Regions from separate parts of the Mesorhizobium sp. WSM4898 genome, predicted to be linked through region 1. Evidence: predicted binding sites of a transcription regulator. Region 1 holds the regulator's gene; each other region holds the start of a gene.
What was found. The regulator PhoB, encoded in region 1, activates phosphate uptake and scavenging genes when phosphate is short. The targets are predictions, from matches to a motif close to TGTCATNNANCTGTCAT.
Positions count from the first base shown of each region.

Region 2: the regulator PhoB is predicted to act here: its motif matches at 2,616-2,632, upstream of ugpB (sn-glycerol-3-phosphate ABC transporter substrate-binding protein UgpB).
Region 3: the regulator PhoB is predicted to act here: its motif matches at 4,760-4,776, upstream of P9228_RS00225 (alkaline phosphatase).
Region 4: the regulator PhoB is predicted to act here: its motif matches at 2,778-2,794, upstream of P9228_RS28465 (LTA synthase family protein).

Region 1 is NZ_JARTVQ010000013.1:33,868-41,083, forward strand. It holds gene P9228_RS28990 (ROK family transcriptional regulator) at 152-1,393, shown strand; gene P9228_RS28995 (hypothetical protein) at 1,412-1,771, shown strand; gene phoB (phosphate regulon transcriptional regulator PhoB) at 1,768-2,457, opposite strand; gene phoU (phosphate signaling complex protein PhoU) at 2,477-3,181, opposite strand; gene pstB (phosphate ABC transporter ATP-binding protein PstB) at 3,202-4,005, opposite strand; gene pstA (phosphate ABC transporter permease PstA) at 4,002-4,853, opposite strand; gene pstC (phosphate ABC transporter permease subunit PstC) at 4,857-5,843, opposite strand; gene pstS (phosphate ABC transporter substrate-binding protein PstS) at 5,906-6,964, opposite strand.
Region 2 is NZ_JARTVQ010000006.1:114,178-121,393, forward strand. It holds gene ugpE (sn-glycerol-3-phosphate ABC transporter permease UgpE) at 1-280, opposite strand, end outside; gene ugpA (sn-glycerol-3-phosphate ABC transporter permease UgpA) at 289-1,173, opposite strand; gene ugpB (sn-glycerol-3-phosphate ABC transporter substrate-binding protein UgpB) at 1,243-2,553, opposite strand; gene P9228_RS23515 (EAL domain-containing protein) at 2,881-5,307, shown strand; gene P9228_RS23520 (TlpA disulfide reductase family protein) at 5,299-5,988, opposite strand; gene argH (argininosuccinate lyase) at 6,025-7,216, shown strand, end outside.
Region 3 is NZ_JARTVQ010000001.1:51,099-58,314, forward strand. It holds gene P9228_RS00210 (DUF1062 domain-containing protein) at 25-651, shown strand; gene typA (translational GTPase TypA) at 708-2,537, opposite strand; gene P9228_RS00220 (hypothetical protein) at 2,731-3,015, shown strand; gene P9228_RS00225 (alkaline phosphatase) at 3,114-4,688, opposite strand; gene P9228_RS00230 (MFS transporter) at 4,825-6,108, opposite strand; gene P9228_RS00235 (TetR/AcrR family transcriptional regulator) at 6,187-6,804, shown strand; gene P9228_RS00240 (hypothetical protein) at 7,018-7,216, shown strand, end outside.
Region 4 is NZ_JARTVQ010000012.1:31,961-39,176, forward strand. It holds gene P9228_RS28445 (acyl carrier protein) at 32-268, opposite strand; gene fabG (3-oxoacyl-[acyl-carrier-protein] reductase) at 583-1,320, opposite strand; gene P9228_RS28455 (ribbon-helix-helix protein, CopG family) at 1,331-1,597, opposite strand; gene fabD (ACP S-malonyltransferase) at 1,626-2,567, opposite strand; gene P9228_RS28465 (LTA synthase family protein) at 2,825-4,771, shown strand; gene rpsF (30S ribosomal protein S6) at 5,132-5,626, shown strand; gene rpsR (30S ribosomal protein S18) at 5,626-5,874, shown strand; gene rplI (50S ribosomal protein L9) at 6,082-6,666, shown strand; gene P9228_RS28485 (cyclopropane-fatty-acyl-phospholipid synthase family protein) at 6,897-7,216, shown strand, end outside.

The DNA.
Region 1 (7,216 bases):
CGCGGAACAGTTCGGAGGAAGCGCAGACCGCGTCCACCGAAAATGTTAAAAAACCAGGACGGTTCGGGTGCCGGCGTCCGGGTGAATCGATCTGGCGCGTCGCCGGGTCCTGTGCATGATCGAGAGGCCGCGCTGACTGGGAGGAGAAAAAATGTCGGTCGGAATCCGCCACGACGATCTGCGCCGGCGCAACCGCGCCATGGTGCTCTCGGCCGTGCGCCGGGCCGGCCAACCGTCGCGCACGGAAATCGCCGCGACCACCGGGCTCAGCCATTCGACCATTTCGGCGATCTCTTCCGACCTGATCCAGGAAGGCATCCTGGCCGAGAGCAAGCCGAGCGAGACCGCGTCTCTGAAGCGCGGCCGGCCACAGGTGGGCCTCGCGCTCAAGCCGGAGGCGGCGGCGGTGGTAACGGTGGTGCTGTCGCTCAATTTCCTCTCGGTCGCCGTTATCGATTATGCGGGCCAGGTCATCGCCGAGGAGCAGCGCCGCCTCGATACCCTCACCATGCCGCGCAACGAGCTGATCGGCGAATGCTTGGCGATCGTGCGGCGCCGGTTGGACGATCCGGACCTCGACGTCGGCAGCGTCGCCCGCATCGCCATGGGCATCCAGGGCATCACCGATTCCCATGCCCGCGCCATGCTGTGGTCGCCGATCACGCCGCTGACCGACATTGCCTTCGCCGACATTCTTGAAAAGGAATTCGGCATTCCAGCCACCATGGAGAACGACTGCAACATGATGGCTGTGGCGCTGCAGTGGCGCGATCCCCACCGCTATCGCGACAATTTCATCGCCATCCTGCTCTCGCACGGCATCGGCATGGGCCTGGTGCTGAAGGGCGAGCTGTTCACCGGCACGCATTCTTCAGGCGGCGAGTTCGGCCACATGATCCATCGTCCGAGCGGCGCGCTTTGCCGTTGCGGACGCCGCGGCTGCGTCGAGGCCTATGCCGGCAACTACGCCATCTGGCGCAGCGCCATGAAGATGAGCGAGGACGCCGAGCCGATCGATGTCGGCGACGCCGACATGCGGGCGCTCGCCGCCAAGGCGCGCGAGACAGATGGCCCGGAGCGCGAGGCCTATCGCCGGGCCGGGGAGGCGCTGGGCTTCGGCCTCGGCAGCCTGTTCGCGCTGATCGACCCGGCGCCGGTCGCCATGGTCGGCGTCAGCGCCGCCGCCTTCGACCTGATCGAGCCGGCGCTGCGCGAGGCGATCGCCCAGACCGCCGGCGGCCAGCATTCAAATTCGATCTCCTTCGATACCGAGCCGAACGAATTGCCGCTGATCCGCGAAGGCTGCGCCGTGCGCGCGCTGACCTTCGTCGACCAGGAGATTTTCGCGCCGGGCGTGCAGGCGAGAAGCGGCGCGGGGAAGAATGTCGCCTGAGGCCGACGAGTGCCTATGATGAAGAGCTACAAGAACCGGCTTGGCGTAACCTATTATCTGCCTGACTTCGGCCCTCCCGCTCGCTGGCTCATGAGTGTCACGCCTGGGGGCGCGGATTTGCCAACCCTGTACTATTTCGAATGCGATGCCGAGAATCTTGGTCGTCGGGCAATACACATATACGCCGATGGCCGCATGCTCCTCGCATATCCCGGAGGCCTCGACGGCGACCACTTGCCCGAGGGGGAGCTGCCTACGGTGGAAGAGGCCGAGCACGATGGTTTGCAAACCCGCGAGATTGCCAAAGCGGAGTTCGACGCGCTTTGGGCTGCACTGTCTCGCCTGGAAGGCACGGATGAACTCCAGGCCGGCGGCTAATCTTCCCTGATCGCGTAGCCCGCCCCACGGATGGTACGTATGACGTCCGGCATGCGGCCGTTGTTGACCGCCTTGCGCAGGCGGCCGACATGCACGTCCACGGTGCGCTCGTCGATATAGATCGTCTCGCCCCAGACATTGTCGAGCAGCTGGCTGCGCGAGAACACCCGGCCGGGATGCCGCATCATGAATTCCAGCAGCCTGAACTCGGTCGGGCCGAGCCGGATCTCGCTCTTCTTGCGGTAGACGCGATGCGATTCGCGATCGAGCACGATGTCGCCGACCTTGAGCACGCTGGACAGCACCTCCGGCTTGGCGCGGCGCAGCAGCGCCTTGACCCTGGCCATGAATTCCGGCGTCGAGAACGGCTTGACCAGATAGTCGTCGGCGCCGGTCGAGAGGCCGCGCACCCTGTCGCTTTCCTCGCCGCGCGCGGTCAGCATGATGATCGGCAGGCGTTCGGTCTCGGGCCGCATCCTGAGGCGCCGGCAAAGCTCGATGCCGGACACCGCCGGCACCATCCAGTCGAGCACCAGAAGGTCGGGCACATTCTCCTGCAGGCGGATCTCGGCCTCGTCGCCGCGCGTCACCACCTCGACCTGATAGCCCTCGGATTCGAGGTTGTAGCGGAGCAGCACCCCCAGCGGCTCCTCGTCCTCCACCACCATGATGCGTGGCGCGATCATTTAGCAGGCACCTTCGCTGTCAGGCCGCCGGCGCCGACATCGCCGTCTCGTCCTGCTTAGGACGATTCGCGGGCAATTGCGCGCCGGTCAGCACATAGTAGGCGTTCTCGGCGATGTTGGTGACGTGGTCGCCTATGCGCTCCAGATTCTTGGCGCAGAACAACAGATGCGTGCAAGCCGTGATGTTGCGCGGATCCTCCATCATGTAGGTCAGGAGCTCGCGGAAGACGGAGGTGTATTTGACGTCGATGCGCTCGTCGTCGTTGCGGAGCTTGGCGAGCGCCGTGGCGTCGCCGGCCGTGTATTCCTCGATCACGCCCTGCACTTGGATCAGCACCAGCTGCGCCATCGAATCGATGGAGTGCGAAAGGTCGCGCGGCGCGGCGCTGATGCCGACCGAGCCGACGCGCTTAGCGATGTTCTTGGCAAGGTCGCCGATGCGCTCGAGATCGCCGGCCATCCGGATGGCGCCAACGACGCTGCGCAGGTCGTCGGCCATCGGCTGGCGTTTGGCAATCAGCGTGATGGCGCGATCGTCGAGCTCGCGTTGGCGCGCGTCCATGATGGCATCGTCGGAGACCACGCGCTGCGCCAGCGCGTTGTCGGAATTCAGCAGAGCCTTGGTCGACGCGCCGACCATCGAGCCGGCAAGATCGCCCATGTCGCGGATGAGCTGGCTGATCTGCCTCAGATCCTCGTCGAAGGAAGCGACCGTATGGGCCATGGTTATGTCCTCGTATGAACTCAGCCGAAGCGGCCGGTGATGTAGTCCTGCGTGCGCTTCTCGCGGGGCGAGGTGAAAATCTTTTCGGTCCGGTCGAATTCGATCAGCTCGCCGAGATACATGAACGCCGTCTGCCGCGAGACGCGCGCCGCCTGCTGCATGTTGTGGGTGACGATCACGATCGTGTAGTCGGCCTGCAGCTCGTCGATCAGCTCCTCGATCTTGGCGGTCGAGAGCGGATCGAGCGCCGATGCCGGCTCGTCGAGCAGGATGACCTCCGGCTTCACCGCCACGGTGCGGGCGATGCAGAGCCGCTGCTGCTGGCCGCCCGAAAGGCTCTGGCCACTGGCGTTGAGCTTGTCCTTGACCTCGTTCCACAGCGCGGCGCGCTTCAGCGCCTGTTCGACGCGATTGTCCATCTCGGCCTTGCTGATCTTCTCATACAGCCTGACGCCGAAGGCGATGTTCTCGTAGATCGACATCGGGAACGGCGTCGGCTTCTGGAACACCATGCCGATCTTGGTCCTGAGCAGGTTGAGGTCCTGCGAGCGGTCGAGGATGTTCTTGCCGTCGAGCAGCACCTGGCCTTCGGCGCTCTGCTTCGGGTAGAGCTCGTAGATGCGGTTGAGCACGCGCAGCAGCGTCGACTTTCCGCAGCCCGAAGGTCCGATGAAGGCGGTAACGCTGCGCTCGGGCAGCGACAGGTTGATGTCCTTCAGCGCCTTCGACTGGCCATAGTAGAAGTTGAGGTTCTTGACTTCGATCTTGGCCTTCTCGGCGGTCGTCTCGGCTACGTTCAGGTCGGTGGACAACATCGGTTTCATCTGTCCTCTCTGCGTCCGGTAAGGCTGCGGGCGAAGATGCTCAGCCCGAGAACCGTCAGGGTGATTATCAGTGCGCCCGTCCAGGCCAGTTGCTGCCATTCCTCATAAGGGCTCAGCGCAAACTGGAAGATGGTCACCGGCAGGCTGGCCATCGGCGCGTTGAGATTGCTCGACCAGAACTGGTTGTTGAGCGCGGTGAAGAGCAGCGGCGCCGTCTCGCCCGAAATCCGGGCGATCGCCAGCAATATACCGGTGACGATGCCGGACAGTGCGGCGCGATAGGCGACCGAGCGGATCACCACCCAGCGCGGCGCGCCGATGGCGGTGCCGGCCTCGCGCAGCGCGTTGGGCACAAGGTTCAGCATGTCCTCGGTGGTGCGCACGACGACGGGGATCACCAGGATCGACAGCGCCACCGCGCCGGCGATCGCCGAGAAATGACCCATCGGCCGCACCATCAGCTCGTAGACGAACAGGCCGACGATGATCGATGGCGCCGACAACAGGATGTCGTTGATGAAGCGCACCACCGTCGTGAGGCGCGAGAAGCGCCCGTACTCGGCCATATAGGTTCCGGCGAGCACGCCGATCGGCGTGCCGACGACGATGCCGATCACGGTCATCACGATGCTGCCGTAAATGGCGTTGAGCAGGCCGCCGGCGTCGCCGGGCGGCGGCGTCATTTCCGTGAACACCGAAAGCGAGACACCCGAGAGCCCCTTATAGAGAAGGGCGCCGAGGATCAGCGCCAGCCAGACGAGGCCGATGCCCGCCGCTATGGTGCAGAGCGCCATCATCACGGCGTTCTTGCGCTTGCGGCTTCGGTGGAGCGATGCGGCTGTCGACATCGGTCAGGCTCCCGTGCGGCTATCGATGCGCAACAGCATGTAGCGTGCGAGCGCGAGGATGATGAAGGTGATGATGAACAGGATCAGTCCGAGCGCGACCAGCGAGGACGTGTAAAGCTCGCCGTCGGCTTCGGTGAATTCGTTGGCGATGGTCGCCGAGATCGTCGTGCCGGGCGCAAACAGCGAGGCGCTGATGCGGTGCGCATTGCCGATGACGAAGGTGACGGCCATCGTCTCGCCGAGCGCGCGGCCGAGACCGAGCATGACGCCGCCCATGATGCCGACCCGCGTATAGGGAATGACCACACGCCGGGTCACTTCCCAGGTCGTGCAGCCGATGCCGTAGGCCGATTCCTTCAGCACCGCTGGCACCGTGTCGAACACGTCCTTGGTGATCGAGGTGATGAAGGGCAGCACCATGATGGCGAGGATCAGCGACGACGTCAGGAGGCCGATGCCGTAGGGCGGACCGGCAAACAGGCTGGCGAGACCCGGTATGCCGTGGAAAAGATTGATGATGAATGGCTGTACCGTCGTCTGCAGGAATGGCGCGAAGACGAACAGGCCCCAGATGCCGTAGATGATCGAGGGAATGCCGGCGAGCAGCTCGACCGCTATGCCGATCGGGCGCCTGAGCGGGCGCGGGCAGAGCTCGGTCAGGAAGACGGCGATGCCGATGCCGATCGGCACGGCAATGAGGATGGCGATGGCCGAGGTGACGACGGTGCCGTAGATGGGCGCAAGCGCGCCGAAATTCTCGGTGACCGGATTCCAGGATTCAGTCGTCAGGAAGGAGAAGCCGAACTTCGATAGCGCCTCCCACGAGCCGGCGATCAGCGAGACCGCGACGCCGCCCAGAAGAACCAGCACGAGTATGGCGGAGAGGCGCGTGACCGTTCGGAAGATCGTGTCGGTCAGGGCGAAGCGGCGCACCGTCGCTTCCCTGGTCCGTATGGCGGACGATGTCACGGCTTCGGAAACGGCTGTCATTTGCCCTCGCATTTCGAAAGAGACAGGAGGGCGCCCGAGGCGCCCTCCTTATTCCGGAGGAATTACATGCCGGAGTAGAGCGGCTTGCCGTTGCTGTCGACGATGTCCTTGCTCCACATTTCCTCGACGCTCTTCACGACCGCGTCGGGCATCGGAACATAGTCCAGCTCGGCGGCCATGTCGTCGCCCTTGGCGTAGGACCAGGCGAAGAACTTGAGCGCTTCGGTGGTGGCCGCCGCATCGTCGGGCTTCTGGTAGACGAGGATCCAGGTCGCGGAGGTCATCGGCCAGCTTTCAGCACCAGCCTGGTTGGCCAGGATGACGCCGTAGCCAGGCTTGGAGCTCCAGTCGGCATTGGCTGCAGCGGCCGAGAACGCGGCAGCGGTCGGCTCTACCTTCTTGCCATCCTTATTGATCAGGTCGGTATAGGTGAGCTTGTTCTGCTTAGCATAGGCATACTCGACATAACCGATCGCGCCACCAGTCTGCGCGACGTTGTTGGCGACGCCTTCGTTGCCCTTGGCGCCGATGCCCACCGGCCACTCGAGCGCGGTATTGACGCCGACCTTCGACTTCCAGTCGGCGCTGACTTCGGCCAGATAGTAGCTGAAGTTGAACGTGGTGCCCGAGCCGTCGGAACGGTGCACGACCGCGATCGCCTGGTCGGGCAGCTTGACGTCGGGGTTGAGCTTCTTGATCGCCTCGTCATTCCAGTTGGTGATCTTGCCGACGAAGATGTCGGCCAGCGTCGGGCCGTCGAGCACCAGTTCGCCCGGCTTGACACCTTCGAGGTTGACGACCGGAACGATGCCGCCCATCACCATCGGGAACTGCGCGAGCCCGGTCGACTTGAGATCCTCGCCCTTGAGCGGCGCGTCCGAGGCGCCGAAGGTCACGGTCTTGGCCTTGATCTGCTTGATGCCGCCACCGGAGCCGATCGACTGATAGTTGAGACCGATGCCGGTCTCCTTTTTGTAGACGTCGGCCCACTTGGCGTAGATCGGATAGGGGAAGGTAGCGCCGGCACCGGAGATGTCGGCCGCCATAGCGGCGGAGAGGGAAAGCGTAGATGCCGCAGCCATTGCAATCGCAACGGCCGCCGAGCGGATGAAATGTCTCATGTGGCCTGCTCCTGTTCGGAATATGGTCTTTCGGCAACCCTTTTCTGTCGGCGCCTGACGAGCGCAATAGACGTCGATTATTACAGTCGCATGACAGTTTCGTGTCAGCCCGGTAACGCCTGAACGGGGATGCCTTGGGGGGGCCTGCGGCCGCCATTTGCGGACCCAGCCGAAGTTTGCCGCGGGAATCAGTAGCTTGTCCGACTTTTGAATCAAAAATTATCCCGGCGGCCGGATCTCCGGCCGCCGGGA
Region 2 (7,216 bases), on a different contig from region 1:
AGATCTTCCCCACCGCGACGCCGAGCGCCATGACCGTCGTGTTGAGAAGCAGCCTGCCGACGCTGACGCCGCCGATGCGCCCGACACCGCCGAACAGGGCCTCGCTGTAATTGTTCCAGAGCTGGTCACCGGGCAGCAGCGGCAGGGGCGGCTTGAGGATCGTCTGCAGCGTCTGTGTCGAGGCCACGAATGTGTAGTAGATGGGAAATGCAACGATCAAAATGCCGAGAATGAGAGCGGCATGGGCGATCAGGACACGCAACGGGGACTGGCCGATCATCGCTTGCCTCAGCCGTAGTGGACCTTGCGTTCCACATAGCGGAACTGGATGGCGGTGAGCGCGATGACGATGACCATCAGGATCACCGACTGCGCCGCCGAGTCGCCGAGGATCAGGTTGACGAAGCCGTCATTGTAGACCTTGTAGACCAACGTCTCGGTGGTCTTGCCCGGTCCGCCGCCGGTGACGGCATGGACGATGCCGAACGTGTCGAACAGGGCATAGACGGTGTTGACGACCAGCAGGAAGAAGGTCGTCGGCGCGAGCAGCGGGAAGATGATGGTCCAGAAACGCTTGGTCTCGCGAGCGCCGTCGATCGCCGCCGCCTCGATCAGCGTCTTCGGCACCGCCTGCAGCCCGGCGACGAAGAACAGGAAATTGTAGCTGATCTGCTTCCATGCTGCGGCGGAAACCAAAAGGATCATGGCGTGACTGCCGTTGAGCAACGGGTCCCAGGCTATGCCGAGACTTCTCAGCACGTAGGATAGCGAGCCGATCGAAGGGTTGAACAGGAACAGCCACAACATGCCGGCGATCGCCGGCGCCACCGCATAGGGCCAGATCATCAGCGTGCGGTAGAGCGCTTTCCCGCGCACCACTTTTTCCGCCATTACGGCAAGCAGCAACGCCGCGGCCATGGCCACGATTGCGGTGGCAAGCGAAAATACCACCGTTACCTTGATCGAGTTGAGATAGGCCGGGTCGGCAAGCACTTTGCGGAAATTGGCAAACCAGACGAACTTGCTCTTCAGCCCGAATGGATCCTGCCTGAGCATGGACTGGTAGAGCGCCTGCCCGGCCGGCCAGTAGAAGAAAACCAGTGTTATGGCGAGTTGCGGCGCCACAAGCAGGTAAGGCAGAACTTTGTGGGGGAAAACGACGCGCGGGGTCAGCTTGGTTTCCTCGTCAAGCAAGGATCGCCCGCGCCGATCCGCGCGGGCGACGTTTCATCTCGGCCAGGTCTAGTTGCCCAACGCGTCCTTGATCGCCGCGTTGCCGCGCGAGACGGCATTGTCGAGCGCCTGCTGGGCCGTTTCCTGGCCGGCCAGCATCTTCTCGAACTCCTCGTTCTGGATATCGCGCACCTGCGGCAGGTTGGGCAGGCGCACACCCTTCGAATTTTCGGTCGGCGCCTTGCCGGTCATCTGCAGGATCGGTGTCTCGCGGCCCGGGTTCTTGTCGTAGAAGCCGGACTTCTTGGTCGCCTCATAGGCTGCCAGCGTCACCGGCAAGTAGCCCGACTTCTGGTGCAGATATTCCTGCACCTCGGTCTTGGAGAGATAGGCGAAGAAGGCCGCGACGCCCTTGTACTCCGCATCGGATTTGCCGCTGAAAACCCAGAGGCTTGCGCCGCCGGGGGTCGTGTTCTGCGGCGCACCCTTGGCATCGCTGTCATACGGCAGTTGGCCGATGCCGTAGTTCATACCCGACTTGACGATATCGCCGAGCCCGCCCGACGACTCGGTAAAGATGCCGCATTCTCCGGCGAGGAAGATCTGCTTGGCTTCGGAGGTTCGCCCGCCATATTTGAAAGTGCCATCCTTGGCGAGGTCAGCCAGCGCCTGAAAGTGGTTGACGAAAATCGGCGCATTGATCTTGAGCTCGACGTCGCCGCCGGCCAGTCCGTTCTGCTGGGTCGCCCAGGAAACATTATTCCAGGCGGCAAAATTTTCCAGATGGATCCAGGTCAGCCAGGTCGAGGTGTAGCCGCAAGGGGCCGCGCCGCTCGCCTTGATCTTCTTCGCCGCTTCCCAGACCTCGTTCCAGGTCTTAGGCGGGTTGTTCACGTCGAGGCCGGCCTTCTGAAAGATGTCCTTGTTGTAGTAGAGGATCGGCGAGGAGGAATTGTAAGGGAAAGACAACATGGTGCCGTCCGGCTTCGAATAGTAGCCGACAATGCCGGGCAGATACTGGCTCTTATCGAACGTCATCCCCGCGCCCGTCAAAACTTCGGCCACGGGTTTGATCGCGCTCTCGGCCGCCATCATGACGCCGGTGCCGACATCGAACACCTGGATGATGTCCGGCGCCTGGCCGGCGCGGAACGCGGCGATGCCTGCATTCAGCGTCTCGGGATAGGTGCCCTTGAAGACCGGAACGATCTGGTAGTCGCTTTGGCTGGCGTTGAAGTCCTTCGAGATCTTGTCGACGACTTCCGCATTGGCGCCCGTCATCGCATGCCACCAGCTGATCTGCGTGACAGCGAAAGCGGACGTGGTGGAAAGCAGGGTCAAGGTAGCGGCAACACCTGCCGCGAAGCCGAAGAGCTTCATGTTTTCATCTCCCGTTGTGATTGGCGAAAGGGGGGCTTCCGCAGAACCAGTATGTGTTGCGCATGACAATCGGACAACGGTTTTGTTATGCGTCGATGAACATCATCTGATCCTAAATTAACGTGCATCGGTCACGGCCGGGCAGATTGCTTGCCGGCTTAGGATTTGAGCGACTCCAACCATCGTATTGCGACAGCCGGCCCAACCTTATCCGTCCTTTACAACCTGAGGCACACGCGTCGGTTGCAGGTCCACTAATCGATTCTTCAGCCGTCGGGCCTTAAGCAATCTTAACTTGATTGATGCGGGAAGATCAGGTGGGGCCAAATGTTGACCGTCTATAATTGCATCGTGCACGAGCACGATCTGAGGTTGGTCGCACTTGCGGCGCTCATCTGCGGAATTTCCTCTTTCTCGGCGGTCAATCTTCTTCGCCATGTCGAGCAATCGACCAGTCGAAATCGCTACGCATGGCTGTTGATTGCAGCCACGGCGACCGGATTCGGTATCTGGGCGACGCATTTCGTCGCCATGATCGCCTTCACGCCGGGAATACCCAACGCCTATAACGCGGAGCTTTCCGCGCTTTCGCTGGCCGCCTCCGTAGTTCTGACAGCGGCCGGAATGTGGATCGCCACCATCCGCGGCGGCATTGATCACTATCTTGTCGGCGGCGCCGTGCTCGGCGTCGGCATCGCCGTGATGCACTATACCGGCATGGCGGCGTTCGAGGTCCAGGGCAGGATCGTCTGGAACGAGCTGCTCGTCGCTCTTTCGCTGGCGGCGGGCGTCACGCTTGCCGCGCTTTCGCTGCTCGTCGTGCTTTGCCGCCCGTCGACGCTTACGACGATCGCTGCCGCCGTCTTGCTCACACTGGCCATCTGCACACTGCATTTTATCGCCATGGCGGCGGTCTCGATCTATCCGGACTCCTCGATAGAGATCTCAAAATTCACCATCGCGCCGATGTCGCAAGCCTTTGCCGCTGCGGCGGCAAGCCTGGTCATTCTGGTGCTCTCGGCCGCGGCGCTCCGCATCGACCTGCGGTTCCGCCGGCATCAGGCGGAAGCGCAGCGCATGCACGGCCTGGCCAACGCGGCGGTCGAGGGGCTGATCGTTTGCGACGGCAGCCGCATCGTCAGCACCAACGACAGCATCGCGGCGCTGAGCGGCATCGCGCCCGGCACGCTGAACGTGATGACGCTCAGCGACCTCTTCGGCGAACGCGTTGCCTCAGCCATCGCCGGCGGCAGCGGTCAGGCGCAGGAAGCCGAGCTGCGCAGCCAGGACGGCACCCGCATTCCGGTCGAGCTGATCGCCCGCAGCATCGACTATTGCGGCAAGCCTCACGACGTCGTCGCCGTCCGCGACATGCGCGAGCGCAAGAAGGCCGAGCAGGAGATCCTTCGCCTGGCGCATTTCGATCCGCTGACCGGGCTTGCCAATCGCCGCAGCTTCACCAGCCGGCTCGAGGCCGAGATCGCCACGGCGAGCGGCAAGGACGGGCAGCTCGCGCTGATGCTTCTCGATCTCGACCGCTTCAAGGAGGTCAACGACCTCTTCGGTCATGCGGCCGGCGATGCAGTGCTGCAGAGGGTGGCGCAATGCGCTTCGGGCGTGCTCCGCCATGGGCAGATGCTCGCCCGCCTCGGCGGCGACGAATTCGCCATCATCGCGCCGAACCTTCCCGACCCGCAGGCCGCCGGCCGTATCGCCGAGGCGGTGCTTTCCAAGCTACGCCAGGAAAGCCAACTGTCGCCCGGCGGCGAGCTGGTGTCGGCAAGCATCGGCATTGCTCTTTACCCGCTGGATGCCGACGACCAGGCGGCGCTCGTCAGCCATGCCGACACTGCGCTCTACCGCGCCAAGGCCGAGGGCAAGGACACTTATCGCTATTTCGAGGCTTCGATGGGTGCCGAGACGCGCGACAGGCGCGCCATGGAGCACGATCTGCGCCAGGCGGTTGCGCGCGGCGAGTTCCGGCTGGTCTATCAGCCGCAAAAGGAGATCAGCAGCGGCAAGATGATCGGCTTCGAAGCCTTGATCCGCTGGCATCATCCGGAGCGCGGCAACATCCCGCCGTCGGTCTTCATCCCGGTCGCCGAAGACAGCGGCGCCATCGCCCAGATCGGCGAATGGGTGCTGGCGACGGCCTGCGAGGAAGCCGTGCGCTGGAAAACTCCGCTGACCATCGCCGTCAATGTCTCCGCGGTGCAACTCCACAACCCGAATTTCAGCCGCAAAGTGCACGAGATCCTGCTGCGTTCGGGACTTCCAGCCGGACGGCTGGAGCTTGAAGTGACCGAGACGGCCCTTATCAAGGATATGCCCCGGGCGCTGGCGACCCTGCGGCAGGTCAAGGCGCTTGGTATTCGCGTCGCGATGGACGATTTTGGAACCGGCTATTCATCGCTTTCCAATCTCCGCGCTTTCCCTTTCGACAAGATCAAGATCGACGGCTCCTTCATCAAGTCGGTCGACAGGAATGGTCAGGTCGCGGCCATCGTGCGCGCCGTGCTGGGGCTGGGGCGCGGCCTGGGCCTGCCTGTTCTGGCCGAAGGCGTCGAAACGCTGGACGAATTGCGCTTCCTCGATGCCGAGGACTGCGAGATCGGCCAAGGATACTATCTCGGCAGGCCAGGCCCGATCGAAACCTTCAGCGAGCTGACCGGCGTGCCGGCGGCGATGGATGCTGTCGAGGCCCGCGGCGGCCGCATCCTCATGCTCGAGCCCGCCGCCGCGCGCTCAGCTTGACGGACCGAGCGCGGCTTCCACCAGTCGCTTGGCGTCGGGACTCGACCATTCCGCCGGTCCGTTCATATGTGCGATCAGGCAGCCTTCGCCGTCGATCAGCATCGTCACCGGCAGGCCAAGCGCCAGCCCGCGCGTCTTGGCCTCGTTGAACAGGCCCATTGTCGCATCCCGGTAGTAGCCGAGCGTCTCGATGCCGATCTCCTTCAGGAACTTTTTCGGCTTGGCGTCATCGCCGGTGTCGACATTGACCGCGACGACCTCGAAGGCGTTGCCGCCCTTTTCCTTCTGCAGCGCGTCGAGCGCCGGCATTTCGGCGCGGCAGGGCGCGCACCATGTCGCCCACAGATTGAGCAGCACCGTCTTGCCGGCATGGCCGGCGATCGTCGTCGGCTTGCCGTCGGGTCCGTTGAAGGCGAGTCCCTTCAGCGATTGCGGCGGATCCGCCGGCTGCAGTGCCGCGACCTGACCGACGGCCTTTGCCGCAACCTGCTTGGCCCGTTCGGCCTTCGCCTTGCAAGCGACGTCGTCCTTGCTGCTGCCGGCGGCGGCAACCTGATCCGGCGCGTTGTTGCCAGAACCGCTCTCGCTGACATATACCGCGACCGCGCCGGCCAGCACGCCCGCTACAAGCGCGGCGAGGATGAGGCGCGGGGCCGGGAAGAATTTATTGCCGTCTGCCATTTTCTTAAAAACTGCTCCGGAGCACGGGTTATAGCGATGAGCGACAAGAAGGCCAGCAACCAGATGTGGGGCGGACGTTTTGCCTCGGGTCCGGCCGCGATCATGGAAGCGATCAACGCATCGATCGCCTTCGACCGCAAACTCTACGCGCAGGACATCCGCGGCTCGATCGCCCACAGCGAGATGTTGGCTGAAACGGGCATTATTTCGGCCGCCGATCAAGAAAAAATCGCTCACGGCCTGAACACGATCCTGAAAGAGATCGAGGCCGGGAAATTCGAATTCTCGACCAAGCTCGAAGACATCCATATGAATGTCGAGGCGCGTCTGGCCGATCTGATCGGGTCGGCTGCCGGCCGCCTGCATACCGCCCGCTCGCGCAACGATCAGGTGGCGGTCGATCTGAAACTCTGGGTCAAGGAGGAATGCCAGCGCGTCGCCCAGGCGCTGAAGGACCTCATCGGCGCCTTTCTCGAGCGCGCCGAGGAGCACGCCGCGACGGTAATGCCCGGCTTCACCCATATGCAGGCCGCGCAGCCGGTGACCTTCGGTCATCATTGCATGGCTTATGTCGAGATGTTCGGCCGCGATCTGTCACGTGTCCGCGACGCCATCGAGCGCATGGACGAAAGCCCGCTGGGCGCCGCCGCGCTGGCCGGCACGAGCTTTTCCATCGACCGCCATATGTCGGCGAAGGCGCTCGGCTTCCGCGAGCCGATGCGCAATTCGTTGGACAGCGTGTCGGACCGCGACTTCGCGCTCGAATTTCTGTCGATCGCCGCGATCTGCGGCACGCATTTGTCGCGGCTCGCCGAGGAGATCATCATCTGGTCGACGCCGCAATTCGGGTTCATCCGGCTGTCGGATTCCTTCTCCACCGGCTCCTCGATCATGCCACAGAAGAAGAACCCCGACGCCGCGGAGCTGGTACGCGGCAAGACCGGCCGCATCAACGGCCATCTGGTCGGCCTGCTGACGGTCATGAAGGGCATGCCGCTGACCTACGGCAAGGACATGCAGGAGGACAAGGAATCGGTCTTTGACGCCGCCGAGACGCTCGACCTGATGCTGGCGGCGACCACCGGCATGGTGCGCGACATGACCGTGAACACGGCCGCCATGAAGAAGGCCGCCGGCGCCGGTCACGCCACCGCCACCGACCTCGCCGACTGGCTGGTGCGCAATCTCGGCCTGCCCTTCCGCGAGGCCCATCACGTCACCGGCCGCG
Region 3 (7,216 bases), on a different contig from region 1:
TCCCGACGGGAAGGGCCTATCGGCATGTCTCGAACTTTGCGCATTCGCTGGGTGGTCGCGCCCGCAGTCGCGCCTCGACCTCTCATCAACTGCAATCGCTGCGGCGGCGTCAAACCTTACCAATGCAGCGGAAAGTTCCGCGTCAACGCCAACGGCAAGCGCATCGATGCCTGGCTGATCTATCGCTGCACCGACTGCGACAATTCCTGGAACCGCGCCATTTTTGAGCGATGCAACCGTCGCGACATCGCACCGGCGCTGCTGGCTGCACTGGAGCGCAACGATCCGACGCTGGTCCGACACTATGGCTTCGATGCCGTGGCGCTCAGAAATCGGGTCGGGCGGATCGAAGAATCTCCGGAAGTCACGGTGCGAAAGGAGGCGCTGGATGGCAGGCCGGAAGGCGCGACGGCGCTTTGGCTTGAGCTTCGGCTCGATGCCGCAACGCCCTTGCGGCTTGACCGCTTGCTCGCCGGCGAGCTCGGCATCTCCCGGTCGAGGCTGCAGGCCTGGGAAGCGCGGCGGTTGCTCGCCATCGAACCGTGCGGCGCCAAAGCCCTGCGCAGGCCGGTGCGCGACGGCATGGTGGTACGCGTCGACCTCTCCGGCGAGACCGGCCGTGACGCTGTCGTTTCGGCCGCATGTGCATGAAGTGAAAAGAGAGGGAGCGATGCCCCCTCCCTTGAGTAACTGCCTGGGCTAAAACCCTACGCCGCGCCCATCACCTTGGCCGACTTCTCGAAGCGCTTGCGCTCGTTCGGGTCGAGATAGAGCTTCCTGAGCCGAATGGTCTTCGGCGTCACCTCGACCAGCTCGTCGTCCTGGATCCAGGCCAGCGCGCGTTCCAGCGTCATGCGGACCGGCGGCGTCAGCTTCACCGCCTCGTCCTTGCCGGCGGCGCGGATGTTGGTGAGCTTCTTGCCCTTCAGCACGTTCACTTCCAGGTCGTTGTCGCGGGAATGGATGCCGATGATCATGCCCTGGTAAACCTTGACGCCCGGATCGATGATCATCGGGCCGCGATCCTCCAGGTTCCACATCGCATAGGCGACCGACTCACCCTGTTCGTTGGAGATCAGCACGCCATTGGTGCGGCCGGGCAGCTCGCCCTTGTAGGGCTCGTAGGCATGAAACAGCCGGTTCATCACGGCGGTGCCGCGCGTGTCGGTCAACAGTTCCGACTGATAGCCGATCAGGCCGCGGGTCGGCGCATGGAAGACAAGGCGCTGGCGGTTGCCGCCGGAGGGGCGCAGCTCGACCATCTCGGCCTTGCGTTCCGACATCTTCTGCACGACCACGCCGGCGTGCTCCTCGTCGACGTCGATGACGACTTCCTCGACCGGCTCCAGCAACTGGCCGTCATCGCCCTTCTGCATGACGACCCGCGGGCGCGACACGGCGATCTCGAAGCCTTCGCGGCGCATCGTCTCGATCAGCACGGCAAGCTGCAACTCGCCGCGACCGGAGACGAAGAAGGAATCCTTCTCCGGCGATTCCTCGATCTTGAGCGCCACATTGCCTTCGGCCTCGCGCAGCAGCCGGTCGCGAATGACGCGGCTGGTCACCTTGTCGCCCTCGGTGCCGGCAAGCGGACTGTCGTTGACCAGGAAGGACATGGTCACCGTCGGCGGGTCGATCGGCTGCGCATGCAGCGGCTCGCTCACGCTCGGATCGCAGAAGGTGTCGGCGACGGTGCCCTTCGACAGGCCGGCGATGGCGACGATGTCGCCCGCCTGGGCTTCCTCGATCGGCTGGCGCTCGAGCCCGCGGAAGGCGAGGATTTTCGAGATTCGTCCGGTCTCGATCTGCGTGCCGTCATGGTGCAGCACCTTGACCGCCTGGTTGGGCTTCAGCGAACCGGACTCGATGCGGCCGGTGATGATGCGGCCGAGGAACGGATTGGCTTCGAGGATCGTACCGATCATGCGGAACGGACCGGGATGCACCGTCGGCGCCGGCACATGCTTGACGACGAGATCGAACAGCGGCGCAAGGCCCTGGTCTTTCGGGCCTTCAGGATTTTCCGACACCCAGCCGTCGCGGCCCGAGCCGTAGAGGATCGGGAAGTCGAGCTGTTCGTCGGTCGCATCGAGCGCCGCGAACAGGTCGAACACCTCGTTGACCACCTCGATGTGACGGGCGTCCGGGCGGTCGATCTTGTTGATGACGACGATCGGCCGCAGACCTACCTTCAGCGCCTTGCCGACGACGAATTTGGTCTGCGGCATCGGCCCTTCGGCGGCGTCGACGAGCACGATCGCCGAATCCACCATCGACAGGATGCGCTCGACCTCGCCGCCGAAGTCGGCGTGTCCGGGCGTGTCGACGATGTTGATGCGGGTGCCCTTCCAATCGACCGAGGTCGCCTTGGCCAGGATGGTGATGCCGCGTTCTTTTTCGAGGTCGTTGGAGTCCATGGCGCGCTCGGCGACGCGCTGGTTTTCGCGGAAGGCGCCGGACTGTTTCAGGAGTTGGTCGACGAGCGTGGTTTTCCCATGGTCGACATGCGCGATGATCGCGATATTGCGGAGGTTCATTGTCTGGTCTCGGGAGCGTTGCAGGCAGCAGGCCCGAAAGCGCCGCCTTTTTCGTTGGGCGGCTCATACAAGGTTTTTCGCAATTGCGAAAGGGGAGGCCCCGCCCCAAATAAATGGTCACTGATTCTTAAAGGTCTTGGTGTGAAATGATTCTGTTAACCAAGGCGGAACCTTTGAGGGGCCGGGCAATTTCATGTTCATGACCGATCAGATGTCCAGATTGCGTCCGGTTTTCGCGTGGGCAGCGCTTGGCGTGCTTGTTGCGGCTGGCGCCGCACAGTCGGCGGCCGCCCTGAGAGAAGCTGACCCCTCGCCCCGTGATGCCAAAACCGCGCAGCAGATGTTTGCCGACGCCCCGGACGGGGTCGACCCGATCGTCACCGGCCCGGTCAGCGCCGCCTTCAAGCAGCGCCAGAAGGCAGCCAACTGCGACACCGCCGTCTGGCCGAACATTCCCGCGACCTGCTATCCGGATTAATATTGCGACGGCTACCTGACAAAGGTGGCACTCCGGGACACCCCCCTGTGCCCTGCCGGACTGTCCGGCAGGGCAGAGGGGGGTGCCTGGCGCCGACCCTAAGCCGACCGCACCGGATCGAGCGTGACCTTGTAGAGCTGGTTGTCGTCGCGATCCATCAGCCGCACCGTTAGCTGCTCGGTGGCGCCGGAAATGTCGACCAGGCCGAAGAACTGCAGGCCCGCTGATGGCGGCAGGTTCTGGCCCTGCTCGGCGCTCGGCGCCTTGATGAACTTCAGCTCGGGCCCGAAGGTCATGTCGAGATCGTTGGGACCGAAGGTGCCGGCGTGGATCGGGCCGGAGACGAATTCCCAGAACGGGTTGAAATCCTGGAACTGCGCCTTGTCCGGATTGTAGTAATGCGCCGCCGTATAGTGGACGTCGGCGGTCAGCCACACCGTGTTGGTGATGCCGGCGTTCTTGATGTAGCGCAGCAGGTCGGCGAACTCGAGCTCGCGGCCTTTTGGCGCGCCATTGTCGCCGTTGCTGACCGCCTCGGCTCCGGCCTTTTTGGCCGCGTCGTTCCAGACGACGAGGCCGAGCGGCATGTCGGCGGCGATGATCTTCCAGGTCGCCTTGGAATTCGCCAGCTCGCGCTTCAGCCACTGCGTCTGCTGCTCGCCGAGCATGCGCGACTTCGGCGTCAGCGTGTCCTCCATGTCGGGGCCGTTCGGGCCGCGATAGGAGCGCATGTCGAGGAAGAACACGTCGAGCAGCGGCCCGTGGGCGATCTTGCGATAGACGCGTCCCGGTTCCGAAGGTTCGTAGCGGATGGTCGTCATCTCATGGAAGGCGCGCGCCGCGCGGGCCGCCAGCACAGGGATGGATTTTTCCGTGTAGCGGTTGTCGGTCGTCAGGTCCTTCGAATCCGACCAGTTGTTCACCACCTCGTGGTCGTCCCACTGGTAGAAGGTCGGGCAGATGGCGCTAAGCGCGAGCACGTGCTTGTCCATCATGTTGTACTTCCACTGGTCGCGATACTCGTCCAGCGTTTCGGCAACCTTGCGCTTGCCGTCGATCATGACGACGTTCTTCCACTTGCCGCCGCCGGGCAGGTCGACCTCGTCCTTCATGGCGCCGTCGGCATAGATCGTGTCGCCGGAATGGAGGAAGAAGTCAGGCGTGTGCTTGGCGATGGTGGAGTAGGTCTTCATGCCGGTCTCGTCGATGCCCCAGCCCTGGCCTGCGGTGTCGCCCGACCAGGCGAAGCGCACGTCGCGCTTCGACGCCGGCGCGGTGCGGAAACGGCCGACGATCGGCTCGGAGACGGCGTTGATGTCGGAAAGATCGGCGGCCGTCATCCGGTAGAAAATGTCCTGGTCGGCGGCGAGGTCGGTGAGCAGCCGCTTCACCGTATAGTCGCTGGCGGGCGAGGTATCGAGCGGCGCCAGCCTGACGGCGTCGGCGAAGCTTTCGGTGGTCGACACTTCGTACATCACGCGCGCCGGCCGGTCGGTGCGGGTCCAGACCATGCCGGAGGTGGCGTCGATATCGCCGGACTGGACGCCGTGGGTGAAGGCCGGGCGCTGATTGGCGCGGGAATAGTAAGGCAACGCGAGTCCGGAGGCGCCGACTAGGCCAAAGGCGCTGGCCGAGGTGACGAAAGCGCGGCGGGTCAACGAGAGCTTGTTCATGGCTGTCTCCGGATGGCGTTGAACGGGACCGCCAACCTCCGGCCTCAATGTTTCAGGCGCATATCGGAACCATGAAATTTTGATAACAGGTCACAGCTCTCCCCTTCTCCCCTTGCGGGAGAAGGAGAAGTCGCGCTTACGCCGCCTGCGGTTCCGGCTCAAAAGCCGGCTTGCTCGTGTTGATCAAGAGCGAAATACAGGCCGCGGCTATGCCGGTCATGCCGGCGATCAGGAAGGCAAGCTCGTAATTGCCCTGCAATTCGCGCATCGTGCCGCCGAAGGCCGCCGCCGCCGCGGCGCCCACTTGGTGGCCGGCGACGATCCAGCCGAACACGATCGGGCCGCTGCGGTCGCCGAAAGCTTCGTTGGCGAGCCTGAGCGTCGGCGGCACGGTGGCGATCCAGTCGAGCCCATAGAGCACGGCGAAGATGATCAGGCTGACGGCCGAGAAGCCGGAATAGGGCAGATAGATCAGCGACAGGCCGCGCACGGCATAATAGACGCCAAGCAGCTTGCGCGGATCGAAACGGTCGGTGAGCCAGCCGGACAGCGTCGTGCCGATCAGGTCGAAGATGCCCATCATCGACAACAGCCCGGCTGCCTGCACCTCGCCGATGCCCATGTCGCCGCAAAAGGCGATGAGGTGCGTGCCGACGAGGCCGTTTGTGGTGAAACCGCAGACGAAGAATGTGGCGAACAGGTACCAGAACACCCTGGTTCCCGCGGCACGGCGCAACGTGTTCAGCGTATGCGCCAGGAAATTGCCTTGCGCGGCCGGCGACACCGGCGGCACGTCGTCGGCATCGGCGCCATAACGCACCTGGCCGATGGAAGCCGGGCGCTCCGGCACCAGCAGAAAGACCAGCGGCACGAGAGCCGCCGTGGCAATGGCGATGGCAACGGCGACCGGCTTCCAACCTCCCGACTGAGCCAACGAGGCGAGCAGCGGCAGGAACACCAGCAGGCCGGTCGCGCTCGAGGCGGACATCAGCCCCATCACCAGGCCGCGATTGGTCTTGAACCAGCGATTGACGATGGTGGCGCCGAGCACGGTGGCGACCGCGCCCGAGCCGATGCCCGAAAATACCCCCCATGTGAGCAGCAGATGCCACGGCTTGGTCATCAGCAGGCTGAGCGCTGTGGAACCCGACATGATCAGCAGCGCGGCAAGCAGCGTGCGGCGTAGCCCGATCCGCTCCATCAACGCCGCGGCAAACGGCCCGGTGAGGCCATAGAGGAAGATGCCGACAGCGGCGGCAAGCGAGACGACATCGCGCCGCCAGCCGAAGCTCTCTTCCAGCGGCAGCATCATGACCGCCGGCGCGGAACGAAGCCCGGCGGCGATCAGCAGGCAGAAGAAGATGACTGCGACGACGACGAAGGCGTAGCGCTGGCCAAAGGGGCGGGAATGAGCTATCATGTTACTGACCGGTACGTTGCAATGGAGCGGCGCCATTCATACGTACCGGTCAGTAACATTGTCAAGCGAGTTTGTTGAATGCCATCGGACAATAAAATTGAAGCGTCGATCAGCGGAGCCGGCACGGCGCCGGCGCCGAAGGCTGCCGACAAGATCCTCGACGTGGCGCGCGACCTGTTCTATCGCGAAGGCATCCGGGCGATCGGCGTCGACGAGATCGTCAGGCGCGCCGGCGTCACCAAGCCCAGCCTGTACCGGACCTTCCCGTCCAAGGACGAACTCGCCGCTTCCTATCTGCGCAAGTACGACCTCGAATTCTGGCAGCGGTTCGACGACGCCGTGGACGCGCATCCTGGCAACCCGCGCGCGCAGATCATCGCTTTCCTCACCCGCGTGGGCAAACGCACGCAGAGGCCGAACTATCGCGGCTGCGGCATGACCAATGCGGCGGTCGAATATCCCGAGCACGGCCATCCCGCGCGGGTGGTGAGCGAGAACAACAAGCAGGAATTGCGCCGGCGCCTGCGCGCCATGGCGGCAGCGATGGGTGCGCGTGATTCGGACACGCTGGGCGATGGGCTGCTGCTGCTGATCGAAGGCGCCTATATCAGCGGCCAATTGTTCGGCCTCGGCGGACCGGCGGCATCAGTCGCCCGTAACGCCGATCTGCTGATTGAAGCCAGCTTGAAGAACTAGTGGTCCGCTGCTTCGGCGCTTTTCCTGCAACGTCGGCTGTTGGCGAAACCATCGAGGAGAGCGCCCCTCTCCCCGTCGCTATACAGGGAGAGGATGCCGGCAGGCAGGTGAGGAGCAGCACCGGCCTAGACAATTGACCCTTCGCGCCAACCCAGCTTCCTAGGCTCACGCGGGTTTTAACGCTACGCTGCTGCACCAAACGGAGGTCTTCGGATGCGCGCCTGGCTTGCTCTTACTGCCTTTGTCATCCTTGGTGGCTCGGCCCATGCCGGCGACATTTCCAGCGCCTATACCGACCTCGACTGGAAGAAGGACTGCGTGACCTACGCGCAATCGGAAGAAGGCGACGGCGACTGGGCGAACCTCGCCTGCGCCGGCTATCGCGGCTATCCGGTGCTGATCGGCTATGACG
Region 4 (7,216 bases), on a different contig from region 1:
AGGTCCTCCCCGGCGATACCCGCGGAACGCCTCAGGCCGAGGCCTTGTCGATATACTTCACGGCATCGCCGACAGTCAGGATGGTCTCGGCGGCGTCGTCTGGAATCTCGACGCCGAACTCTTCTTCGAACGCCATCACGAGTTCGACCGTATCGAGGCTGTCCGCGCCCAGATCGTCGATGAAGCTCGCCTGCTCCGTCACTTTGTCGGCATCGACGCCGAGATGCTCGATGACGATCTTCTTGACGCGCTCTGCGGTGTCACTCATTTGGGGCCTCGTCTTACGTTGTGTTGTCTTCGTTAGCGGGCGGAATGCCGCTAATCAAGCTGAAAGATGGTCTTGTGGGAAACGCAACGCCACAGGACCGGTTTTTGCCCGAACCGCCGGGTTGCCGGCCGCATTACACGAAAAACAGCGGGCGTCCAAGCCGAAATGGCTGTTTTCACAGGCGCCCGGGGCTCGGTCGCCCAGGTGTGTGAGATTCAGCTCAAGCCGAGCCGAAAATGGCGGCTTTCGAGGGCCGGAGCGGAAGCGCAGGAAGCCGCCGTTTGCAGGCCGGCATCACCTGAATCTCAAATACCCTAGATCATCGCCATGCCGCCATTCACGTGGATGGTCTGGCCGGTGACATAAGCCGCCTCATTGGAAGCGAGATAGGCGACGGCCGAGGCAACCTCGGCGCTGGTGCCCATGCGCCGGGTGGGAATCGCCGCCATGATGGTTTCTTTCTGCTTGTCGTTGAGCTTGTCGGTCATGGCCGATTCGATGAAACCTGGGGCGACGCAGTTGACGGTGATGTTGCGGGTGGCGATCTCCTGCGCCAGCGACTTGGAAAAGCCGATCATGCCGGCCTTGGAGGCGCAGTAATTGGTCTGGCCGGGATTGCCGGTGACGCCGACCACCGAGGTGATGTTGATGATGCGGCCATGGCGGCGGCGCATCATCGGATGGGTGAGCTCACGAGTGAGCCGGAACACGGCGGTCAGGTTCACCTCGAGCACGGAATCCCAGTCGGCGTCCGACATGCGCACGAATAGGCCGTCCTTGGTGATGCCGGCATTGTTGACCAGGATGTCGACGCCTTCGAGATCGGCCTCCGCCTTATGGCCGAGCGCCTTGACCGCGTCGCGGTTGGTCAGATCCGCCGGGAAGAGCTTTACGCGGTCGCCGAGCTCGCCAGCCAGCGTTTCCAGCTTCTCCACGCGGGTGCCGTGCAGGCCGACGATCGCGCCCTGGCTGTGCAGCACCCTGGCGATCGCCTCTCCGATGCCTCCCGATGCGCCGGTGACGAGCGCCTTACGGCCGGTCAGTTCGAACATTGCTTCAACCTCATTCTTCCGGACGCCCCGCGAGCGACCCTCGTTCCGCATTTGTCATGTTGTCCAGGCCATACCAGAAGTTCTCGGCGCTCACGACCGATTCTTCACAAAGCCTGATCTGCTCCAGCACTTCCGCAGCCAGGTAATAGTCCTCGAGATCTTCGAGTCCACGCTCAACGAAGTCACGCAGGTATTCGGCTTTGCTTCGACCAGTCATCGCCACGAGATCGTCGAGGCGATGCTCGACTTCGGGAGAAAGACGGATGGAAGTAGGAATGCCGCACCAGCCAGCAAGAGTTTCCCGTTTATCCTAAAGTTGCCAGCGCCGCCTCGACTTCCGCGGCCGCGCCGATGGCGCCGGTCGCGATATCGCGGTTGATGCGTCGCGCCAAGCCCGACAGCACCTTGCCGGCGCCAACCTCGTAAAGCGTCGCGACACCTTTGGCGCCGAACCATTCCACCGTCTCGCGCCAGCGCACGCGGGCGACGACCTGCTCGACCAAGCGGCGGGCAATCTCATCCGGGTCGCTGGTCGGCGTGACCGAAACATTTGAGACGATGGGAACCACCGGCGCGCTTTTCGCGACCCCGCCCAGCGCCTCGCGCATGATATCGGCGGCTGGCGTCATCAATGCCGAGTGAAAAGGTGCCGAGACCTGCAGCATCAGCGCCCGCTTGGCACCCTTTTCCGCGCAGAGCTTCGCCGCCAGTTCGACGGCCGCCTTGGCGCCGGAAATCACCAGTTGGCCACCGCCATTGTCGTTGGCGATCTGACAGACAGAGCCTTGTGCCGCTTCGGCGCAGGCGGCTTCGACATCAGCCTGCTCCAGCCCGATGATGGCAGCCATGGCGCCCTCGCCCGCCGGTACCGCCGCCTGCATGGCGTTGCCGCGGGTGCGCAGCAGTCGCGCGGCATCGGCCACCGAAACGAAGCCGGCTGCGGCAAGCGCCGAATATTCGCCGAGCGAATGGCCTGCGACATAAGCCACCTTGTCCTTCAGCGAAAAACCGCGCGATTCCAGCGCCCTTACGGCCGCCAGCGACACCGCCATCAGCGCCGGCTGGGCATTGGCCGTCAGCGTCAGCGTTTCTTCCGGCCCTTCCCAGATCAGCTTCGACAGTTTCTCGCCGAGCGCCTCATCGACTTCCTCGAAGACGCGGCGCGCCTCGGGAAAGGCATCGGCGAGGTCCTTGCCCATGCCGACGGCCTGGCTGCCCTGTCCCGGAAAGGTGAATGCGACGGCCATGTTAGCGTCTCCAGCGGCTGGTTTTTCCCTGCCTCTGGCGCAAGGCGGACGGCCAAGTCAAGCCCGCAAGCACCAGTTCAGCAGCTGTTCCAGCCGGGAGAACGGCCGAGTTCTCTGTTCTGAAAGGCTTTTTGGCGATCACACCTGATGAAAACCGCTGACGAATCGTTTGCTGGCTCTTCTTATTTCCGCCACAGGCGCTAGCTTTGTGTGACATTTCGATGACAGTGGCGTGACGCGAGTGGAAGACGCGTGACATGGGCCGGGGAAGCAAAGTGGCTAGGATCAGGAAAGGCGCGGCCAAACCCGCGCCGCAATTTTTGGAAGACGATCCGTCCACCGGCTATCTGCCGGGGCGCAGATGGCCGATTGTCCGCTACGGCCTGGCGACGCTGCTTGCCTCCGCCCTTCTGGTGTTCGCCATCGAATGGATCGTGCGCGGCGACTTCTTCGGCACCGTCGACTTCTTCCTGCAGCCCTTCAAGCCCGGCTGGACCACCATCATCGTCTTTTCGCTGGTGCTGATCGGGCTCGACGCCATTCTCGGCCGCAGCCATCAAAGCCTGATGATCGTCGCGCCGGTGACATTGGCATTGGCCTTTGTCGGTCACCAGAAATCGCACTATCTGGGCGATCCGCTCTACCCGACCGATTTCCTCTATGCCCGCCAGATCATGGCGCTGATGCCGCTTCTGGTGCGCGAGCGCCCCTGGACGGCCGTGCTGCTTGCGGCGGCGATCGTCGCCAGCCTCGCGCTGCTCGTCTATGGCTGGCGGCTCTGGCGCCGGCGTGTGCCGATCCTCAGCCGCAAGGGACGGCTGGCGCGCTTGACGCTTGCCGTGCCGCTGCTCGCCTTCTTCGTCTCGATCATGGACTACGCCACCTTCTCGTGGACGCGCGACAGGCTGCAGATCATCCCGATCATGTGGGACCAGAAGGAGAACTATGCCTCCAACGGCTTCGCGCTCGCCTTCGCGCTCAACGTGCCGATGGCGCATGTCTCGGCCCCGCCCGGCTATTCCGAGAAGACGATGGATGCGATCGCGCGTCCCGGGGTTGCCGCCTCGGTGCCCGACCAGAAGCCCGATATCATCGTGGTGATGAGCGAATCCTTCTGGGATCCGACGGAGCTCCCCGGCGTCAGCATCAAGCCCGATCCGATCCCGACGGTGCGCGCGCTGCGCTCGGGCTCCATGTTCTCGCCGGAATTCGGCGGCATGACCGCCAATATCGAGTTCGAGGCGCTGACCGGCTTCTCCAACGCCTTCCTGCCGGCGGGCTCGATTCCCTATCAGCAATATGTGCGCACGCCGACGCCGTCGCTGGCGACTTTCCTGAAGAGCGAAGGCTATAGGGCGCGCGCCATCCACCCGGGCACCAACTGGTTCTGGAACCGGGGCGCCGTCTACGCCGATTTCGGCTTCAGCGACTTCCGCTCGGAAGAGACGCTGCCGCCGATGGAAAAGCGCGGGCCGCTGGCCTCCGACGCGGCCATGACCGACGAGATCATGCGCGAGGCCGATGCCAGCGACGAGCCGGTATTCCTGTTCGCGGTCAGCCTGCAGAACCACGGGCCCTACGAGCCCTACCGCTATTACAATCCGACCCATAGCGTCGACGCGCCGATCAGCACCTGGGCGCGGGAATCGCTGCTCTCCTACGCCGAAGGCTCGGCCGACGCCGATCGCGGCCTGCAGCGCCTGATCGACTGGGCGAAGAAGCGCGAGCGGCCGACCATCATCGCCTTCTTCGGCGACCACCTGCCGCCGCTCGGCCCCGTCTATGTCGAGACCGGCTTCCTCAAGGACAATGTCGCGCCGCGCAAGGAGCCGACGCCCGAGGCGGCGCTCGAGCATCACGACACGCCGCTGATCATCTGGTCGAACCGCTCCGGTCCGGTCGAGAATCTGGGCTCGGTGAGCCCCGCCTTCCTGCCCTATCATATCCTGACCACGGCCGGGATCACCCACCCCTATTACACCGGCTTCCTCGGCGCGCTGCGCGAGCACTACCGGGTGGTTGACCGCAACCTTTTGCTGTCGCCCTCCGGCGAGGCGACGCCCGACTGGGCGCGGCAGAAAAAGATCGATCCGAAGATCAACGATTTCCGCCTGATCCAGTACGATATGATGTTCGGCAAGCGCCGGATCGCGCCCGACTTCTTCCCCGAGACGGTAGTCCCGCTCGTCGCGCATATGAGCTGAGTAGATCGCCTTCCGACGAAATGACCGACCTGCGGCCGGCGGGTCAGCCAATTCCCACAAGCGCCGCCAGGCCTGCGACACTGCGGAGCCGCCGGCCCTCTCTCCCGCCCTTGCCTTCCTCACGAATTGCTGTATAGACGCCGGCAATCTGCCGGTCCTTGCTGGGGGCTGAACGGAGGGCCGTGGCCTTAGAGGGCCACGTCATGAAGCCAGAAGCGCTTTGGGCCTCCCGTGTCTCCGCTCTCGACCGTCTCGTGATGCTCCTTTCTTCCCCGCGCGCCTTTGCGACCGGGTCAGACAAGTTGCAGAGGCTTAGCCGCGAGGGCCGGTGAGAGAAACGAAGAAAGGCAGAAAAACATAATGGCTCTTTACGAACATGTGTTTCTTGCCCGGCAGGACCTGTCGCAGCAGCAGGTTGATGCGCTTGTCGAACAGTACAAGGGCGTCATCGCCGCCAATGGCGGATCGGTCGGCCGGATCGAGAACTGGGGACTGAAGTCCCTCACCTACCGGGTCAAGAAGAACCGGAAGGCTTACTACACGCTGATGGACATCAACTGCCCGCCAGCCGCGCTCAACGAAATGGAGCGCCAGATGGGCCTGTCGGAAGACGTGCTGCGCTTCCTCACCATCAAGGTCGAGGCGCATGAGGAAGGCCCCTCGGCGATGATGCAGAAGCGCGAAGAGCGCTCCGAGCGCGGCGGCTTCGGCGACCGCGACCGTGGCGACCGTGGCCCGCGTTCGTTCGGCGACCGCGACCGCGGCGACCGTGGCCCGCGCTCGTTCGGCGACCGTGATGGCGGCGACCGTGGTCCGCGCCGCCCGCGCGAAAACGTTGAAGGGGGTGCAGAATAATGGTCGACATCAACCAGATCCCGACCCGGCGTCCGTTCCATCGCCGCCGCAAGACCTGCCCGTTCTCCGGCGCCAACGCTCCGAAGATCGACTACAAGGACGTGCGTCTGCTGCAGCGCTACATTTCTGAGCGCGGCAAGATCGTGCCGTCGCGCATCACCGCCGTCAGCCAGAAGAAGCAGCGCGAGCTCGCCAAGGCGATCAAGCGCGCCCGCTTCCTCGGCCTGCTGCCCTACGTGGTTCGCTAAGCTATTGATGCGGGCGGCTTGCCGCCCGCTTCGGCCCACGGCGACGGGCGCCGCGACGGGCAGGCTCAAATCCCGAGTTGAGGCCATAAACCTCTAACTGCCGAAACAGGCAGGACAGCGACACCGGCGAAGACGCCATTTGCTTCCTGACCTGTTCCCAAAGAATCCGCCGTCATCCGCGATGGCGCCAACCAAAGGAACGAAACCATGGAAGTCATTCTCCTCGAGCGCATTTCCCGCCTCGGCCAGATGGGCGAAACCGTCAAGGTCAAGGATGGGTTCGCCCGCAACTTCCTGCTGCCGCAGGGCAAGGCGCTGCGCGCCAACGAAGCCAACAAGAAGAAGTTCGAGGGCCAGCGCGCCCAGCTCGAAGCCCGCAACCTCGAGCGCAAGTCGGAGGCTGCGCAGATCGCCGAGAAGCTCGACGGCAAGAGCTTCATCGTCGTGCGCTCGGCCGGCGAGACCGGCCAGCTCTACGGCTCGGTGTCGACCCGCGACATCGCCGAACTGCTGACCGCCGAGGGCTTCTCCGTCAGCCGCAACCAGATCGAGCTCAACCAGCCGATCAAGACCATCGGCCTCTCCAACGTGGCGATCGCGCTGCATCCTGAAGTCGAGGTCACGGTGACGCTCAACGTCGCCCGCTCGGCCGATGAGGCGGAGCGCCAGGCCAAGGGCGAGACGCTGACGACGGCCGAAGCCATCTATGGCGAAGACATCAACGACAACGCCCGGCCGGAAAACTTCTTCGATCCGAACGCCGAATTCGAAGGCGGCGAGGACAACGCCTGATCGACAAGGCAGGAGCCGCGCTCCGGCTCCTCCTGCGTCCAGCGCCGACTGGACCAACGCCCGGGTCTTCGACCCGGGCTTTTTTGTGCCAATAGGAACTTTTCTGATCCCTATATCTTGTTGCAGATTACGGCGTGGCGCGTCGATTGGACGCGGGCGATGCGCTGTGGCACTTTCGATTTGGCATTCGGTCCGACTGCCGGATGGTCCGTCTGAGGGGACATTTGGTCATGAACATCCTGTTGAAACACGTTCTCGAACGGCTGGTGCGGACCGGCGACCTCAAAGTGACCGGGCCGAAAGGCACGACGCATAAATTCGGCGACGGCAGCGGCGAACCGGTACACATCCACATCAAGACCATGCATGCCGAGCGCGCGATCACCTTCGATCCGATGCTGGCCGTGCCCGAAGCCTATATGGATGGCGAACTGGACATCCCCGAGGGCGGCGTCCTCGGGGTGATGCGGATCGCTTTCCAGAACATGGGCAGCGGCGGCATCGACGTGACCTGGTCGAAGGCCATCGAAGGTCTGCGCCATGCCTTCCG